DNA from 4 places in the Streptomyces sp. NPDC047525 genome. Region 1 is predicted to be linked to each of the others. Evidence: riboswitches for the same ligand, from Rfam matches in the RefSeq annotation. Region 1 holds a riboswitch; each other region holds the start of a gene.
What was found. Region 1 has a riboswitch for thiamine pyrophosphate ahead of thiC (phosphomethylpyrimidine synthase ThiC). Riboswitches for the same ligand answer to the same signal wherever they lie in the genome.
Positions count from the first base shown of each region.

Region 2: it holds a riboswitch for thiamine pyrophosphate, as region 1 does, so the genes downstream of both, thiM (hydroxyethylthiazole kinase) here and thiC (phosphomethylpyrimidine synthase ThiC) in region 1, are expected to answer to the same signal.
Region 3: it holds a riboswitch for thiamine pyrophosphate, as region 1 does, so the genes downstream of both, thiO (glycine oxidase ThiO) here and thiC (phosphomethylpyrimidine synthase ThiC) in region 1, are expected to answer to the same signal.
Region 4: it holds a riboswitch for thiamine pyrophosphate, as region 1 does, so the genes downstream of both, ABZ833_RS35980 (thiamine ABC transporter substrate-binding protein) here and thiC (phosphomethylpyrimidine synthase ThiC) in region 1, are expected to answer to the same signal.

Region 1 is NZ_JBEYTL010000009.1:230,845-234,894, forward strand. It holds gene ABZ833_RS27145 (IclR family transcriptional regulator C-terminal domain-containing protein) at 1-295, shown strand, start outside; gene ABZ833_RS27150 (SsgA family sporulation/cell division regulator) at 399-836, shown strand; gene ABZ833_RS27155 (YibE/F family protein) at 899-2,317, opposite strand; TPP riboswitch at 2,389-2,544, shown strand; gene thiC (phosphomethylpyrimidine synthase ThiC) at 2,537-4,050, shown strand, end outside.
Region 2 is NZ_JBEYTL010000018.1:79,749-83,798, reverse strand. It holds gene ABZ833_RS36825 (FKBP-type peptidyl-prolyl cis-trans isomerase) at 92-472, opposite strand; gene ABZ833_RS36820 (hypothetical protein) at 488-625, opposite strand; gene ABZ833_RS36815 (hypothetical protein) at 643-801, shown strand; gene ABZ833_RS36810 (hypothetical protein) at 1,219-1,401, opposite strand; TPP riboswitch at 2,478-2,603, shown strand; gene thiM (hydroxyethylthiazole kinase) at 2,651-3,427, shown strand; gene thiE (thiamine phosphate synthase) at 3,657-4,050, shown strand, end outside.
Region 3 is NZ_JBEYTL010000004.1:298,351-302,400, reverse strand. It holds gene pknB (Stk1 family PASTA domain-containing Ser/Thr kinase) at 1-58, opposite strand, end outside; gene ABZ833_RS13765 (thiazole synthase) at 150-944, opposite strand; gene thiS (sulfur carrier protein ThiS) at 951-1,169, opposite strand; gene thiO (glycine oxidase ThiO) at 1,166-2,362, opposite strand; TPP riboswitch at 2,360-2,472, opposite strand; gene ABZ833_RS13750 (FAD-dependent oxidoreductase) at 2,602-3,822, shown strand; gene ABZ833_RS13745 (Rv2175c family DNA-binding protein) at 3,877-4,050, shown strand, end outside.
Region 4 is NZ_JBEYTL010000017.1:91,414-95,463, forward strand. It holds gene ABZ833_RS35970 (AAA family ATPase) at 1-1,113, shown strand, start outside; gene rlmN (23S rRNA (adenine(2503)-C(2))-methyltransferase RlmN) at 1,455-2,561, shown strand; TPP riboswitch at 2,601-2,718, shown strand; gene ABZ833_RS35980 (thiamine ABC transporter substrate-binding protein) at 2,792-3,892, shown strand; gene ABZ833_RS35985 (iron ABC transporter permease) at 3,952-4,050, shown strand, end outside.

The sequences.
Region 1 (4,050 bases):
GGACCACCTCTCCCGCTATCCGGTGCAGTCGATCACTCGGTACTCGGTCCGTGACGACCGTAGTTTCATGCGCCGCCTGGACGGGATGGGCCGGATGAAACCCGTGGTGGAGCGGCAGGAGTACGCGTTGGGGACGGTCTGCGCCGCGATTCCGATCACCGCGGGCAACACGGCGGCCACGATGGCGATTTCCGTGCCCGCCTATCAAGCAGATCGGCTACTTCCTGCAGCTGAACGGTTGCAGAATGAACTCGGAAGGCTACTAGGGACACTTGCCTTCTCTATCAGCATCTGAAAACTCACTCCTTGTGATCTGATGTGTACGTTAAGCAAGATGCCATGAGTGTCAGGGAGTTGGTTCCTGGCCAGTCGAGCTTTAGCGACGGGGTAGGCGGGCGATGCGCGAGTCGGTCCAGGCAGAGGTCATGATGAGCTTCCTCGTTTCCGAGGAGCTGTCGTTTCGCATCCCGGTGGAGCTGCGTTATGAGAGCGGCGATCCCTACGCCGTCCGGCTGACCTTCCACCTCCCCGGGGACGCCCCTGTGACCTGGGCCTTCGGCCGTGAGTTGCTGGTCGACGGGGTGGGCGGCGCGTGCGGCGACGGGGACGTGCACATCGCGCCCACCGATCCCGAACTGCTCGACGAGGCGCTCATCAGGCTCCAGGTCGGTGGGGACCAGGCGCTGTTCCGGGTGGGGATCCCGCCGCTGCTCGCCTTCCTGGACCGTACGGACAAGCTGGTTCCGCTGGGGCAGGAGCGGGCGCTCGCCGACCTCGAGACGCACCTGGACGAAGCGCTCGACCGGATCCTCGCGGAGGAGCAGAGCGCGGGTTGACCTCTCGCGAGCCGCAGGGCGAGGCCGTACGGCAGATTGGTGCATTTCGTGGCATCGGCGGCTCAGGCCTTGCGGCGTCGGCCCTTTCCGCCACGGGTCTGCTTGGCGACCGGGGTGGCACCAGCGCCGGCACCAGCGCCGATACGACCAGCACCAGCGCCGATACGACCGGCACCAGCACCGGCACCAGCACCCGCGGGGGCCGACCGGTCGGCCGAGACCACCAGGGCCGCGAGCGCGGTCGTCACCGGCACCGAGGCGACCAGGCCGATCGAGCCGACCAGGGTGCGCACGATCTCCTCGGCCACCAGCTCGCTGTTGGCCACCGTGCCCACGCTGCTCTGTGCGATCGAGAACAGCAGCAGCAGGGGCAGAGCGGCGCCCGCGTAGGCCAGGACCAGGGTGTTGACGACCGAGGCGATGTGGTCGCGGCCGATGCGGATGGCCGCGCCGTACAGACCGCGCCAGCCCATCGTGGGGTTGGCCTGGTGCAGTTCCCAGACGGCGGACGTCTGGGTCACGGTCACGTCGTCGAGCACACCGAGCGAGCCGATGATGACGCCGGCCAGCAGCAGGCCGCTCATGTCGATGCCGGGGTAGAGCCCGTGGATCAGGCCGGTGTTGTCGTCCGTGTTGCCGGTCAGCGAGGCCCAGCCGATGAAGAGCGAGCCGAGCAGTCCGATGAGGAGCAGTGAGATCAGCGTGCCCAGGACGGCGACGGACGTACGCGCCGTGAGGCCGTGGCACAGATAGAGCGCGATCAGCATGATGGCGCTGGCCCCGATCACCGCCACGACCAGCGGGTTCGAGCCCTGGAGGATCGCGGGCAGGATGAAGAACGTCAGGACGACGAAGCTCAACGCCAGGGCGATCAGGGCCATGAGGCCGCGCATCCGTCCCACCACGACGACGGCGAGCGCGAAGATCCCGGCGAGCAGCGCCATGGGGAACTTCCGGTTCACGTCGGTGACCGAGTACTGCAGCGCCTCGGGGGCCGTGGGCTCATAGGCGACCACCACCTGCTGGCCCTCGCGCAACTGCCGCGGTGAGTCCGGCTGGACGATCTCGGTGAAGGTGCGGCCCTTGTCCTTGCCGCTGGTCACCTCGATCGTCGCCTTCTTGCAGACGCCCTTCGCGCGGGACTGCGCGGACTGGCCCTCGGCGGTGGAGGTGTCGCCGTTGGGCGGGGTCTGCGAGGCGTTCACGTCCTTGCAGGGGAGCTCCTGCACCTTCGTGACGTCGGCCGACTGGGTCTGCCGGTCGAAGCCGACTCCGGTGCGCTCGTGGGACGGTGCGCCACCGGGCCAGAACACCGCGAGCCCCACGAGGACCGCCGTGGCGAACGGAATCAGTACGGCGGCGATGACCTTGCGCAGATGCTTGGAGACGGGCGCCGCCGGACCATGGCTGTGGGAGTGCCCATGCGGCTCCGGAGGCGCGTTCGGGACGGGCGGCTGGGACGGCGGCTCAGTGGTGGTCACTGCCCGATCATCGCAAGAACGGAGGGGGCCCTCTGTTCAGCGCGCCCGATATGACGCTAGCGTGGAGCCACCTTTGCAATCGCGGGAGCTCGGAGCACCGGGCTGAGAGGGCGCTGACCTCCGTACGAAGTGGCACAAACAGTGCACGAGCCGTACGGAATTCGCTGCGTCGACCGCCGAACCTGTTACCGGGTAATGCCGGCGTAGGGAGTAGGTCTCATGACCACAGCGGACGCACGCACGCCTGCCTCGACGCAGAACGAGAGCGACGAGGCCGGGAAGTCCATCGGCTGGCACAAGGCGTATGTCGAGGGCTCGCGCCCCGACCTGCGAGTGCCGGTCCGACAGGTGCACCTCACCAACGGCAAGGCCGTGACCCTGTACGACACTTCGGGGCCGTACACCGACGAGTCCATCGACACCGACGTCCGCAGGGGTCTCGCGCCCCTGCGCGAGAACTGGATCATCGCCCGCGGCGACACCGAGGAGTACGTGGGCCGCCCGCCCCGCCCCGAGGACGACGGCATCAAGCACACCTCGCCGCGCGGAGGCCTGAAGAACCTTGACGCGGTCTTCCCCGGCCGCCCGCGCCAGCCGCGCCGGGGCCGCGGTGGCCAGGCGGTGACGCAGCTCGCGTACGCCCGCCGCGGCGAGATCACGCCCGAGATGGAGTTCATCGGGATCCGCGAGAACCTCGATCCCGAGGTCGTGCGCGCGGAGGTCGCCGCGGGCCGCGCGGTCATCCCCGCCAACGTCAACCACCCGGAGATCGAGCCGATGATCATCGGCAAGAAGTTCCTGGTGAAGGTGAACGCCAACATCGGCAACTCCGCGGTCACCTCCTCCATCGAGGAGGAGGTGGACAAGATGACCTGGGCGACCAAGTGGGGCGCCGACACGGTCATGGACCTGTCCACCGGGCGCAACATCCACACCACCCGCGAGTGGGTCCTGCGCAACTCCCCCGTCCCCATCGGGACCGTGCCGCTCTACCAGGCACTGGAGAAGGTCGACGGCCAGGCCGAGGCGCTGACCTGGGAGATCTACAAGGACACGGTCATCGAGCAGGCCGAGCAGGGCGTGGACTACATGACGGTGCACGCGGGCGTGCGCCTTCCGTACGTCCCGCTGACCGCCAACCGCAAGACCGGCATCGTCTCGCGCGGCGGCTCGATCATGGCGGCCTGGTGTCTGGCGCACCACAAGGAGAGCTTCCTCTACGAGAACTTCGAGGAGCTCTGCGAGATCCTCGCGTCGTACGACGTGACGTACTCGCTCGGCGACGGTCTGCGCCCCGGCTCGATCGCGGACGCCAACGACGAGGCGCAGTTCGCCGAGTTGCGCACCCTCGGGGAACTCAACACGATCGCCAAGCGGCACAACGTACAGACGATGATCGAGGGCCCGGGACACGTCCCGATGCACAAGATCAAGGAGAACATCGACCTTCAGCAGGAGATCTGCGAGGAGGCGCCGTTCTACACGCTCGGCCCGCTGACCACGGACATCGCACCCGCGTACGACCACATCACCTCGGGCATCGGCGCCGCGATGATCGGCTGGTGGGGCACGGCGATGCTCTGCTACGTCACGCCCAAGGAGCACCTGGGCCTGCCCAACCGCGACGACGTGAAGACCGGGGTCATCACGTACAAGATCGCGGCCCACGCGGCGGACCTCGCCAAGGGTCACCCGGGCGCGCAGGACTGGGACGACGCGCTCTCGGACGCGCG
Region 2 (4,050 bases), on a different contig from region 1:
TAGCCGTCAGCGTCTCTCTCATGGACTTCCCGCTGACAGAGCCGCAGTTGAGCCCTTGGTTCCGGGCGGAGAGGCCGGGTGGCAGAAGGTCTCAGACTGCGACGGAGAGCAGGTCCACCACGAAGACGAGTGTCGAGCCCGCCGGGATCAACGGCGAGGGTGACTGGTTGCCGTAGCCGAGGCGCGGCGGAACGATGATCTCGCGCCGGCCGCCGACCTTCATCCCTCTGACACCGCGGTCCCAGCCCTTGATGACCTTGCCACCGCCCACGGCGAACTTGAACGACTGGCCCCGGTCCCACGAGGCGTCGAATTCCTTACCGGACTCGAAAGTGACCCCGACGTAGTGAACCCGGACAACCCTGCCCGGCTTCGCCTCAAGCCCGTCCCCCACCACGAGGTCACGGATGGTCAGTTCGGTGGGAGCCTCACCCTCCGGAAGGTCGATCCCAGGCTTCGACAGTTCACTCATAGCAGCCTCCTTCACTCACCGTTGAAAGTCCTCACACAAGCCCTGGCAGAGGCCGACCGCCTCCCACTCGCGGCGCAATTCGACGTAGACCAGCGTCGCGTTCGCGTCCAGGGCGTCCCACACTAGCTCCGCGACGGCAGCGATCTGGGTCATACCGGAGTGTGTTCCGCATGCACGACGGGACATGGCTGGTGAAGGTGAAAAGCGGCTACGACGAGACGCACTTCCGCGTAAGCACAGGCGAGCTTGTCCTCATGGAAGAGGAGATCAAGGGGCAGGATCCGCCCGCAACTTGCAGGAAGGGCCTCAAAGGGCTTTTCGGACGCTGAACTCCCCGGTCCGAGCGAGTCGACTGAAGCTGGCCCGACAAGCCCCGGAACACGCGGACACCGTTGCACAGCTCCACCGTTCGAGACGCCGCAGCGCAGGGGGGCGACCGGAGATGCATTACGGGACAGCCCTTAAGTGACTCGGCCGGGGCCGCGCACCTGCAGCGGACACTGGGGCCCCGGCATCCCGTCCTCCCCGCCCGCCCTAGGGGCGCCGCCCGCTCGCTCCATGGAGGGAAGACGAATGGGCGCGGGGACACCCGGGGAGCCATTGTGTCCCCGCGCCGTGCGGCCGCCGTCGATTTCCGACCATCGGTGGTGGCTGCACCCACCACCGGCCATCTCATCTCCCTCCTCACGGAGAGGAGAGAGTCCTTCTCCTACGGAGCGCGGAGAAGATGGCGGGCAGGAGCCTGCTCACCGCCCGGCATCCACCGGGCCGTCCGCGGCGAGGGCCGCGCGCAGCGCGCACAGACTGGCCAGGTCCGCGTCCCGCACGAACCGCTCCATCAACACGCCGGCCCGCCAGTAGCTCACCTCACGGACCGCATCCACGATCTCCGCGATCACCGCGCCCTGTTCAGCCGACGAAGCCCTCATCAGGACACCTTCTCCAAGGGAAGGGAGCACCAGAACCCGGAGGGATCCCACCCCCCACTCTCCTCCCTCCGACGGGCCGATTACCGGAATGGGCCCTGCTAGTTGCCACGTTGGCGTACGCGGATCACGAACCGGCACTTACCTTGCCGTTCAACCTCGGCGTGAGGTGAGTCGAGCGAGTGACTCCGTGGGCCAGCAGAGCCACTCGAGAAGAGGGCTAGTGACCACGAACCAGTGGACGCTGATTAGGCCTTGCTTCTTGTCCAGGATCAGTGGGGCTTCATCCCGGTAGACGTAGCGGAGGTATCGGCGACGGACCAGCGCTCCGGCTATCAGAAGCACTGGCGAGGCCACAAGGATGGCCACCGGGACCGAGGTCCTTGCGGTGGCGAGCTTCGCCTTCTCCTCGTATCGCATGCGCTCAGTGTGCTGATTGGAGCAGCACTGTCGTTGCCCGTCTTTCGGAGCGCGCTCGGCGCTCCAGCGGGATCTCGCACAGCTGCTGCCATCTGCTGCTCGCGGCAGATGACAGCCGGCCAGAATGCCTCCAACCAGGTGCCCGCATCTGCTGACGGCCTCGAGCCGATGGCTCGCAGGCTGCGCGCCATGCGGTCGATGACGCATTCCTGGGCCCGTGCTCATCGGCGAAGGCCGTGACGGTCGGGCTCGACGTGGCCGCCGTCGGCCTGCCACACCGGTTCCGCGTAGATCTCTGCGCCAATCGTAGGCAGATCTCCTTGGGGATGCCTTCGACGGCAGCCGCGCTGCCTGGTCGGCGAGCGGGGAAGCAGCAGCGGCATCTCGGCCCCGCTCCCCAGCACGCGCCAGGCGCCGCTCTTTCTGTCCGGGAGGTCGGCCTGGCAGGTTGGCACGTACCGGTCCAGGTGGCGATGCGGTGTCGCAGGAGGTCCAGTACCTGGGCATGGCCCTCCACCACACCGCTTGCGGCAGCAGTCGATGCGGACAGGTCTCGGCCTGGTGGCCAAGGGGTCCCTCGTCAGTTCCGCCAACAGATCCGTGTCGTTTCGTGAGGTACCCGAGTGCGAACTCCTGTTCCTGAAGGAGGTACATTGCGTAGCGACCACCGCGGGAGCTCGGGAGTAGCCGGGCTGAGAGGGCGGACGGGACTTGATCCCCTTTCCGCCGACCGCATGAACCTGGACCGGGTAATGCCGGCGTAGGAAGGGTGTTGACGATGGATACTGCCTCCGTACCTGCCCGGCACGGCACTGCCGTTTCCCGTGATGCCGTGGCGGATGTGATCGCGTCCCTGCGGACCTCCGCACCCCTTGTGCACTGCCTGACCAACGTCGTGGTGTCGCAGTTCACCGCGAACGTGCTGCTCGCGGCGGGGGCTGCCCCCGCGATGGTGCACAGCGCGGAGGAGGCCGGAGCGCTGGCCCGGGTGGCCGGGGGTGTCCTGGTCAACCTGGGAACGGTGACGTCCGTGACGGCGGCGGCGATGCGCGTCGCGGTCACAGAAGCGGCCGGGGCGGGGCGGCCGTGGGTGCTCGACCCGGTGGCGGTCGGCCCGCTGCCCTGGCGCACCGAGCTCGCCCACGAACTGCTGGAGAGCGCACCTCCGGCGGTCGTTCGCGGCAATGCTTCCGAGATCCTGGCCCTGGACGGCGGCACGGGCGGGCGCGGCGTGGACAGCACGGACGCCCCCGATGCCGCGCTGGCCGCGGCAGGCGCGCTGGCCCGGCGCTACGGCTGCGCGGTCGCGGTGAGCGGTCCGGAGGACGTCCTCACGGACGGGACGCGAGTGGTGCGCCTGGCCAACGGGCACCCGCTGCTGGCTCTGGTGACGGGAACGGGCTGCTCACTCGGCGCCCTGGTGGCCGCCTGCACAGCCGTCACCGGCGACGCTCTGCTGGCCGCCACTGCCGCGACCGGCCTGCTCACCGTGGCCGCGGAGGACGCCGCCACCCGCTCTGCGGGGCCCGGCACGTTCGCGGTCGCCCTGATCGACGCGCTGTACGAGCTCAGCCCTGAGCGGCTCGCCGAGGCTCTCAACCTGCGCTGAGCATGCGCGTACTGCGGGTCCTGCGTGAGCAGCGGCCTGGACACCACCCGCTGCAAAGGACCCGCCCGCCCTGGGGCGGCGCCCCCAGCACCGAGTCTGGCTGCCCTGTCCCCCATCTCGCGCCTGTGAACAACTCAAGGTCCGTGCACGTCAGGGCCTGCCCTTCCCCCGTACCTCCCGATGCGTTTCCCCCGCTTTTCCCCGGCCGGGAGACCCCAAGGAGTAACCCATGCGACCTCCTCTCGACCTGTCCCTGTATCTCGTGACCGACACCGGACTCTGCGGCCACCGCGGTGTCGGCCCTACCGTTGCAGCGGCCGTCAAGGGCGGCGTCACCGCCGTCCAGTTGCGTGATCCGGACGCGGACGCCCGCACGCTGTTCTCGCTCGGCCGGGTGATCCAGGCCGAACTCGCGGGCACTGGTGTCCCCTTGATCGTCAACGATCGCCTGGACGTGGCTGTCTGGCTGGACGCGGACGGCGTCCACCTCGGGCAGCGGGACGTCTCCCCCGAGACCGCCCGGTGCCAGCTCGGTCCCGATGCGTACATCGGCCTGTCCGTCAGCCGTCCCGAGCAGCTGGCGCACGTGCCGGACGCCGTCGACCACCTCGGTGTCGGTCCGG
Region 3 (4,050 bases), on a different contig from region 1:
CGCGATAGCGGCCGTCGAGCACCTGCCCGACGAGCGGGTCCTGAAGGGTCGTGTCCACGCAGGGAGTCTACGAGCCACCGCCGACACGGTTGCCCGCCCGGGTTGGCTCGGGGCCCGACTGCAGCCGAGCTGTGACAGGCACGCGACGCTCAGAACGCGGGCCGCTCCGGATCGAGCCGGGCCATGCCCTGCGCGGGCGACGACGCCTCGGCGAAGTGCCGCCGGGGGATCCGCCCGGCCCGGTACGCGAGGCGCCCCGCCTCGACCCCGTGCCGCATGCCCTCGGCCATGAGGACGGGCTCCTGCGCACGCGTCACGGCCGAGGCGAGCATCACACCCGCGCACCCCAGCTCCATGGCGAGCGTGGCGTCGGACGCCGTCCCCGCCCCCGCGTCCAGGATCACCGGCACGCTCGCGCGTTCGACGATCAGCTGGAAGTTGTGCGGGTTCCGGATGCCGAGCCCGGAGCCGATGGGGGAGCCGAGCGGCATGATCGCCGCGCAGCCCACGTCCTCCAGTTTCCGGGCCAGGACCGGGTCGTCGTTCGTGTACGGAAGGACCGTGAAGCCGTCGTCGACCAGGGTCTCGGCGGCGTCGATCAGCTCGATCGGGTCGGGGAGCAGCGTGCGCTCGTCCGCGATGACCTCCAGCTTGATCAGGTCGGTGCCGAGCGCCTCGCGCGCGAGCCGGGCGGTCAGGACGGCCTCGCCCGCGGTGAAGCAGCCCGCGGTGTTCGGAAGGACCCGGATGCCGAGCCGGTCCAGGACGGAGAGGACCGAGCCCTGCACGCCGGGGTCGAGACGGCGCATCGCGACCGTCGTCAGCTCCGTCCCGGAGGCGGTCAGGGACCGTTCGAGCACGTCCAGGCTCGGCGCACCGCCCGTACCCATGATCAGGCGTGAGGAAAGGGTGAGCCCGCCGATGACGAAGGGGTCGTCTGCCATGTCGGTTCAGCCTCCTTGGACGGCGGTGAGGACCTCGACGCGGTCCCCTTCGGTGAGCGGGGTGGTGGACCACTGGGTGCGCGGTACGACGGTTTCGTTGAGCGCGGCGGCGACCCCGGAGGGGGCCGCGGTGAGGGTGGCGACGAGGGCTTCGAGCGTGGTGCCCGCGGCCACATCGCGTGCCTCTCCGTTGACGGAGACGGCGGTAACGGCTGAGAGAGTCATGCGGGCTGCTCCATGAAGCGCTGCGTGAGGGGATCGCGGACGAAGCGCTCGGGGGTGAACCCCCGCGCCTCGTCGGGCAGTTCACCGGTGGTCAGGGCGTGCGCCATGACGTCGCCGGTGACGGGCGTCAGGAGGACGCCGTTGCGGTAGTGGCCGGTGGCCAGCTGGAGGCCGGGCAGCGCGGTCGGGCCGAGCAGCGGCGCGTTGTCGGGTGAGCCGGGGCGCAGGCCCGCGCGGGTCTCGGTCAGCGGCAGTTCCGTGATGCCGGGTACGAGCTCGTGGGCGTCCCGAAGCAGCTCGTACACGCCGCCCGCGGTGACCGTCGTGTCCCAGCCGAGCTCCTCGCTGGTCGCGCCGACGACGAGCTCGCCGTTCTCGCGCGGCACGAGATAGACGTGGCTGCCGCGCACGACGGCGCGCACGGTGCGGCTCAGGAACGGCGCGTACCGCTCGGGCACCGTGAGCCGGAGCACCTGCCCCTTCACGGGGCGCACGGGCGGCACAGCGCCCTCGGGGACCCCGGAGAGGCGCCCGCTGAGGCTGCCCGCCGCGAGCACGGTCTGACCGGCGTCCAGGGCGGTGCCGTCGGCGAGGACGACTCCGGTGGCCCGGTCGCCGGTGACCGTGAGGCGCTCGGCCCACGCGCGGTGGAAGACGACGCCCGCCCGCTCGCAGGCCACGAGAAGCGCTGCGGCGAGCCTGCGCGGGTCGACCTGGTGATCGCCGTCGACGCGAAGGCCGCCCCGGACACCCGGCGCGAGCATCGGTTCCAGGCGGCGGCACTCGCGCCCGCTCAGCCACTCCGAGGCGAGCCCCGACTGCTGCTGGAGGGCGTGCAGCTCCCGCAGATGGGCGCGGTCGTCGGAGTCGAGCGCGACGGCGAGCGTGCCGCACGCGCGGTAGCCGAGATCCCGGCCGCTCGCCTCCGTCAGCTCGGCCGCGAACTCCGGATAGCGCCGCGCGGAGGCCAGATTCAGGCCGAGCAGCGTCTGCTCGCCGTAGTGCAGCTCGGTGACGGCGGCCAGCATGCCCGCGGCCACCTGCGCCGCGCCGCCGCCCGGCTCGGGGTCCACGACCGCGGTGGACAGGCCGCGCTGCGCCGCCCGCCAGGCCGTGACCAGGCCGATGATGCCGCCCCCGACGACCACGACGTCGGTCGTGCGGGTCGTACGGGGTGGTGTACGTGAATGCATGGGCGTCCAGCCCCTCCCTTCGCCGGCATGACCCGGATCAGGTTCGTACGGTCGGAGGCCGTCCAGCCTCCCTCTCAGCCCGGTGCGTCCGGGCTCCCGCGAGTGCTCTGCACGGCCACCCTAGCCCCTGGCGCCCGGCGGCAGTAGGGGAGCTGTCCGGGTATGGGCGGTGACGGTGTGTCAGAGATCTCCCCGTCGCACCCTGAGGCGCGCGTCGCCCGCCGTCCTACAGTGATCGGGTGAGTGAGCAGCGGAGGCACGAAGAGCGCCGGGTCGTCATCGTCGGCGCGGGGATGGCGGGGGTGCAGACCGCCGTGGCCCTGCGCGAGCGGGGGTTCGCCGGTGCGGTCACCCTGATCGGCGCGGAACCCCACCAGCCGTACGACAGGCCACCGCTGTCCAAGGCCGTGCTGCTCGGCAAGGCGGAGGGCTCCGCCTTCGACATCGACTTCGAGGCGCTCGGCATCGAGCTGAGCCTGGGCCACGAGGTCACGGGCGTGCGCCCCGACGACCACGAACTGGACACCGAGCGGGGCCCCGTCCCGTACGACGCCCTTGTCATCGCCACCGGCGCCCAGCCGATCCTGCTGCCTGGCGCCTCCGGAATCCCCGGCGTCCATCTGCTGCGCACCCTCGACGACGCCGAGCGGCTGCGGCCCGTGCTCGCCGAGCAGCACCGGATCGTGGTCGTCGGCGCGGGCTGGATCGGCGCCGAGTTCGCGACCGCCGCCCGTGAGGCGGGCTGCTCCGTCACTGTCGTCGAGGCCGCCGAGCGGCCGCTCGCGGGGGCCCTTCCCGCGGAGGTCGCGGCGCCGATGACGTCCTGGTACGCCGATTCCGGGGCCGAACTGCGCACCCACGCGCGCGTGGAGCGCGTCGAGCCCGGCAGCGTCCTCCTGGACGACGGCACCCGGCTGCCCGCGGACGCGGTCGTCGTCGGCATCGGCGCACGCCCCGCCACGGACTGGCTCGCGGGCTCCGGCATCACCCTGGGCGCTCACCGGGAGATCCTGGCCGACGACCACCTTCGGACGTCGCAGCCCGATGTGTACGCGGTCGGCGACTGCTCCTCCTTCCCTTCGGGACGGTATGGCGAGCGCCTCCTGGTGCACCACTGGGACAACGCCCTCCAGGGCCCGCGCACGGTGGCGGCGAACATCATCGGCGAGACCCCTTCGGCGTACGACCCCGTCCCGTACTTCTGGTCCGAGCAGTTCGGCCGCTTCGTCCAGTACGCCGGACACCACGCGTCCGCCGACGAGCTGGTGTGGCGCGGCGACCCCTCGGGCGCGGCCTGGACCGTGTGCTGGCTCCGAGGGGGCGCCCTGGTCGCCGTGCTCGCGGTGGGCCGCCCCAGGGACCTGGCGCAGGGCCGCAAGCTGATCGAGGCGGGCGCCCGGCTCTCCCCCGACCTGGCGTCGGACCCCGCGCTGCCGCTGAAGAAGACCGTGCTGCCGTGACCGGAGGGACCCGCTGCCCGGCCGCTGTCGGTGCCCGGAGATACGCTTGACCCCGTGACCGAGATTGACGCAAAGACTGATGCTCTCGTCCCCGAGTGGCTCCACCTCCCCGACATCGCAGAAATGCTCGACGTCGAGGTGACGCGTGTGCGCCAGCTGGTCAAGGAGGGCCAGCTGATCGCCGTGCGCCGTGGTGAGAACCGCGCGCTCGCGGTGCCGGCCGCCTTC
Region 4 (4,050 bases), on a different contig from region 1:
GAACTTTACGTACTTTCTCCACCTGGTTATGTAGGAGATAATCAGTTGTCCAGGCTCAGTTCTACTGCGGAGCGCCTTGAGGTAGCGCGAGGTCTTACTGGCAGTACACACATGCTGACCCGCGGAAAGCCGATCGTCTTTGTTGAGGGGGAGTCCAGCGTAACCGGAAATAAATCCGCGGTGACAGACGAAAGGTTGATGAAGCTTCTTATCCCGGAGGTTGAGCACTGGGCGGTCGCTCCAGCGAGAAGTCGAAAGGAGGTGGTTAGTGCCACCAAATCTCTCCGCGGAGCTTCGCTGCACCTTCCCGGAATGCCGGTTTTTGGCCTCGTGGACTCAGATACTTCAGCATCAGGTATCCCTGATTTTGTTGTCGCCTGGCCCGTCGCGATGATTGAGAATTTACTTCTAGATGCAGAGCAGTTGTGGGAGCTCTTGAAGGATCACGGCCCAACAGTCGGGCTTTCCTCGCTGGCCGACGTGAGAGCATCTCTTGATGCTATTGCCTCATGTCGAGTGGAGGAGGAGGTGCGGCTTCGAATTCGTGCCGCCATGCCAGGGGCATGGATTACGACAGACAAAGTGGATCCAGATCAGGCAATCGAAGATATCGAAGATCAAGTCGCTAGCTTGAAAGCTAAGATCGCAGAGCAGAATCTACCGGATTTGACGGATTCGATTAGGGTTAGAGTAGGGGAAATCCTTAGTTCTGGAAAGGCGTTAGAGCTTTTTCACGGTAAGTCCATCCTAAAAGAATTCTATAAAAAGAATTCTTTGTCGAAGGTGTTCAGCTTCGACGGGTTCCGCGTCGCATCCGCGCAATGCTCTGCGAAGGGGGAGCGTCTCAAGCTGTTGACTGCACCCGCCATCAATCAAATCCGCTTGTATATTCCCTCTACTGGTGTAGAGGTCGCGACACGAGGAGCCCCCTCTGTCGAGCGAGATAAGTTGATCGGCGAGTTGCGGAAGCATCGCTCTGCGTGGGAAAGTGGAAATCCTACTCCTGAAGGTCGCGAACACTTGCGCCAGTCACTCGCACACTATGCAAAGACGCAGGAGCCAAAGATTGCCGCTGAGATATTTAGTCTCGCCAATGAAGTAGGAACTCCATAGCGAGTGCACGCATGTGAAGTATGGGTTCCTGTCTCGAAGGTCGAGTCACTGCGGACGAGCTCTGAGAGTGGCCTCGCCAAATCGGGACAGGAAACGCCCTGTTGTCAGCGGGCGTTCGGCGTGGCACCCAAGAGTGGTGACAGGCGTCTCACCTCCAGGGGCCGACCGCTGCGCTTTCTCCGTGACCCACTTCGCCTCTGGCACAGGTCAGCCTGCGAAGGGCCGGGCCGTCCCTGGGCCGTCCAAGGGGGGCCCACACCCACCAGCGGTGACCAACAACGACCACCACCCATAGGCCGTGACCTGGCCGGGCCCCCGGCGTCTGCGACACTGGATGGACCATGCCTGTACCCGGAGAACTCACCTTCGTCGCGCCCCGCGGAGCCAAGAAGCCGCCGCGGCATCTCGCCGACCTCACGCCCGCCGAGCGCAAGGAAGCCGTCGCCGCTGTCGGCGAGAAACCGTTTCGCGCCAAGCAGCTCTCGCAGCACTACTTCGCGCGGTACGCGCACGACCCGGAGCAGTGGACCGACATTCCCGCCGGTTCGCGGGGCAAGCTGCAGGAGGCGCTGCTTCCTGAGCTGATGTCCGTGGTGCGGCACATCAGCTGTGACGACGACACCACGCGCAAGACGCTGTGGCGCCTCTTCGACGGGACGCTCGTCGAGTCCGTGCTCATGCGCTATCCGGACCGCGTGACGATGTGCATCTCGTCGCAGGCCGGATGCGGGATGAACTGTCCGTTCTGTGCCACGGGGCAGGCCGGTCTTGACCGGAATCTGTCGACCGCCGAGATCGTGCACCAGATCGTCGACGGCATGCGTGCGTTGCGGGACGGGGAGATTCCGGGCGGGCCCGCCCGGCTCTCCAACATCGTTTTCATGGGGATGGGCGAGCCGCTCGCCAACTACAACCGCGTGACCGGAGCCATCCGCCGGCTGACGGACCCCGAGCCCGACGGGGTCGGACTCTCGCAGCGTGGGATCACCGTTTCGACCGTCGGCCTGGTGCCCGCCATCCACCGGTTCGCCGACGAGGGCTTCAAGTGCCGCCTCGCCATCTCGCTGCACGCGCCCGACGACGAGCTCCGCGACACCCTCGTACCCGTCAATACGCGGTGGAACGTGCGGGAAGTGCTGGATGCAGGCTGGGAGTACGCGGCCAAGTCCGGGCGCCGGCTGTCCATCGAGTACGCGCTGATCCGCGACATCAACGACCACGCGTGGCGCGGTGACCGGCTCGGGCGGCTGCTCAAGAACAAGCCCGTGCACGTGAACCTGATCCCGCTGAACCCGACGCCGGGTTCGAAGTGGACGGCATCCCGGCCGGAGGACGAGAAGGCCTTTGTGGATGCCATCGCCGCTCATGGGGTGCCTGTCACGGTTCGTGACACCCGTGGCCAGGAGATCGACGGGGCGTGCGGTCAGCTCGCCGCGTCCGAGCGTTAGGCTGGCCGAAACACAACTTCATAGCCGGAACACATCTTCATATTCCGACAGGGGAGCGCCACAGCGCTGAGAGTGCGGCAGCCAAGGACAGGTTGGCCGCAGACCCTCTGAACCTTGCCCGGGTCATTCCGGGTAGGAAGTTCGGTCATCACTCAAGCTGTTGCGCCCTGCCCGCGGACCGGTCCGGTCCGCGGGCAGGGCCGCGTCTCTTCCTGGTCACTCCAGGAGGAATGAATTCAGTGAGCACCACCAAGAAGAAGGTCACGGTCACCGCGGTCGCCGTCGGTCTCGGGCTTGTCGCGCTCTCCGCCTGCGGCAGCGAGTCGGCGGGCAGCGGCGGCAAGGACGACTCCAAGAGCGTCACGCTCGTCAGCCATGACTCCTTCAACGTCTCCAAGGACGTACTGAAGGAGTTCGAGAAGCGGTCCGGCTACAAGGTCAATGTTCTCAAGGACGGGGATGCCGGCGCCGCCGTGAACAAGGCGATCCTCTCCAAGGACAACCCGCAGGGCGACGTCTTCTTCGGCGTCGACAACACCCTGCTCTCCCGCGCGCTCGACAACGGACTCTTCCAGTCCTACGAGGCCAAGGGCTTGGACCAGGTCAACTCGCAGTTCCGCGTTGATCAGGGCAAGCATCGGGTGACGCCCGTCGACAGCGGTGACATCTGCGTCAACTACGACAAGAAGTACTTCGCCGACAAGAAGCTGGCGCCGCCGAAGTCCTTCGAGGATCTGACCAAGCCCGCCTACAGGGATCTCCTTGTCACCGAGAACGTCGCCACCTCGTCGCCCGGTCTCGGGTTCCTGCTCGGTACCGCAGCCCAGTACGGCGACGGCGGCTGGCAGGGCTACTGGAAGAAGCTCAAGGCCAACGGCGTCAAGGTCGTCGACGGCTGGGAGCAGGCCTACAACGAGGAGTTCTCCGGGTCTGCCGGGGGGAAGAAGGCCAAGGGTGACCGGCCCCTCGTCGTCTCGTACGCCTCGTCGCCGCCCGTCGAGGTGCTCTACGCCAAGCCGCAGCCCAAGGAGGCGCCGACCGGCGTCGCGACCGGCACCTGCTTCCGGCAGGTCGAGTACGCGGGTCTGCTCAGCAACGCCAAGAACGAGAAGGGCGGCAAGGCGCTCCTCGACTTCCTGATCAGCACCAAGTTCCAGGACGACATGCCGCTGAACATGTTCGTGAACCCGGTGCGCGAGGACGCCGAGCTGCCCGAGCTGTTCGTCAAGCACGGCGTGACGATCGACAAGCCGGAGACCATGGCTCCGAAGAAGATCGCCGACAACCGCGAGCAGTGGGTCAAGTCGTGGACCTCGCTCGTACTGAAGTAGGCAAGTCCCGTAAGGGGCGTAAGGGGCTCTCGCGTGGGAGCGCGGCTCGGCTCGGCCTGATGGCCGTGCCCGTCGCGTTCTTCGCCGTCTTCTTCGCCTATCCGGTCGCCGCGATCGTCGCGCGCGGCCTGAAGGTGGGCGGGGAGTGGCAGTTCGGG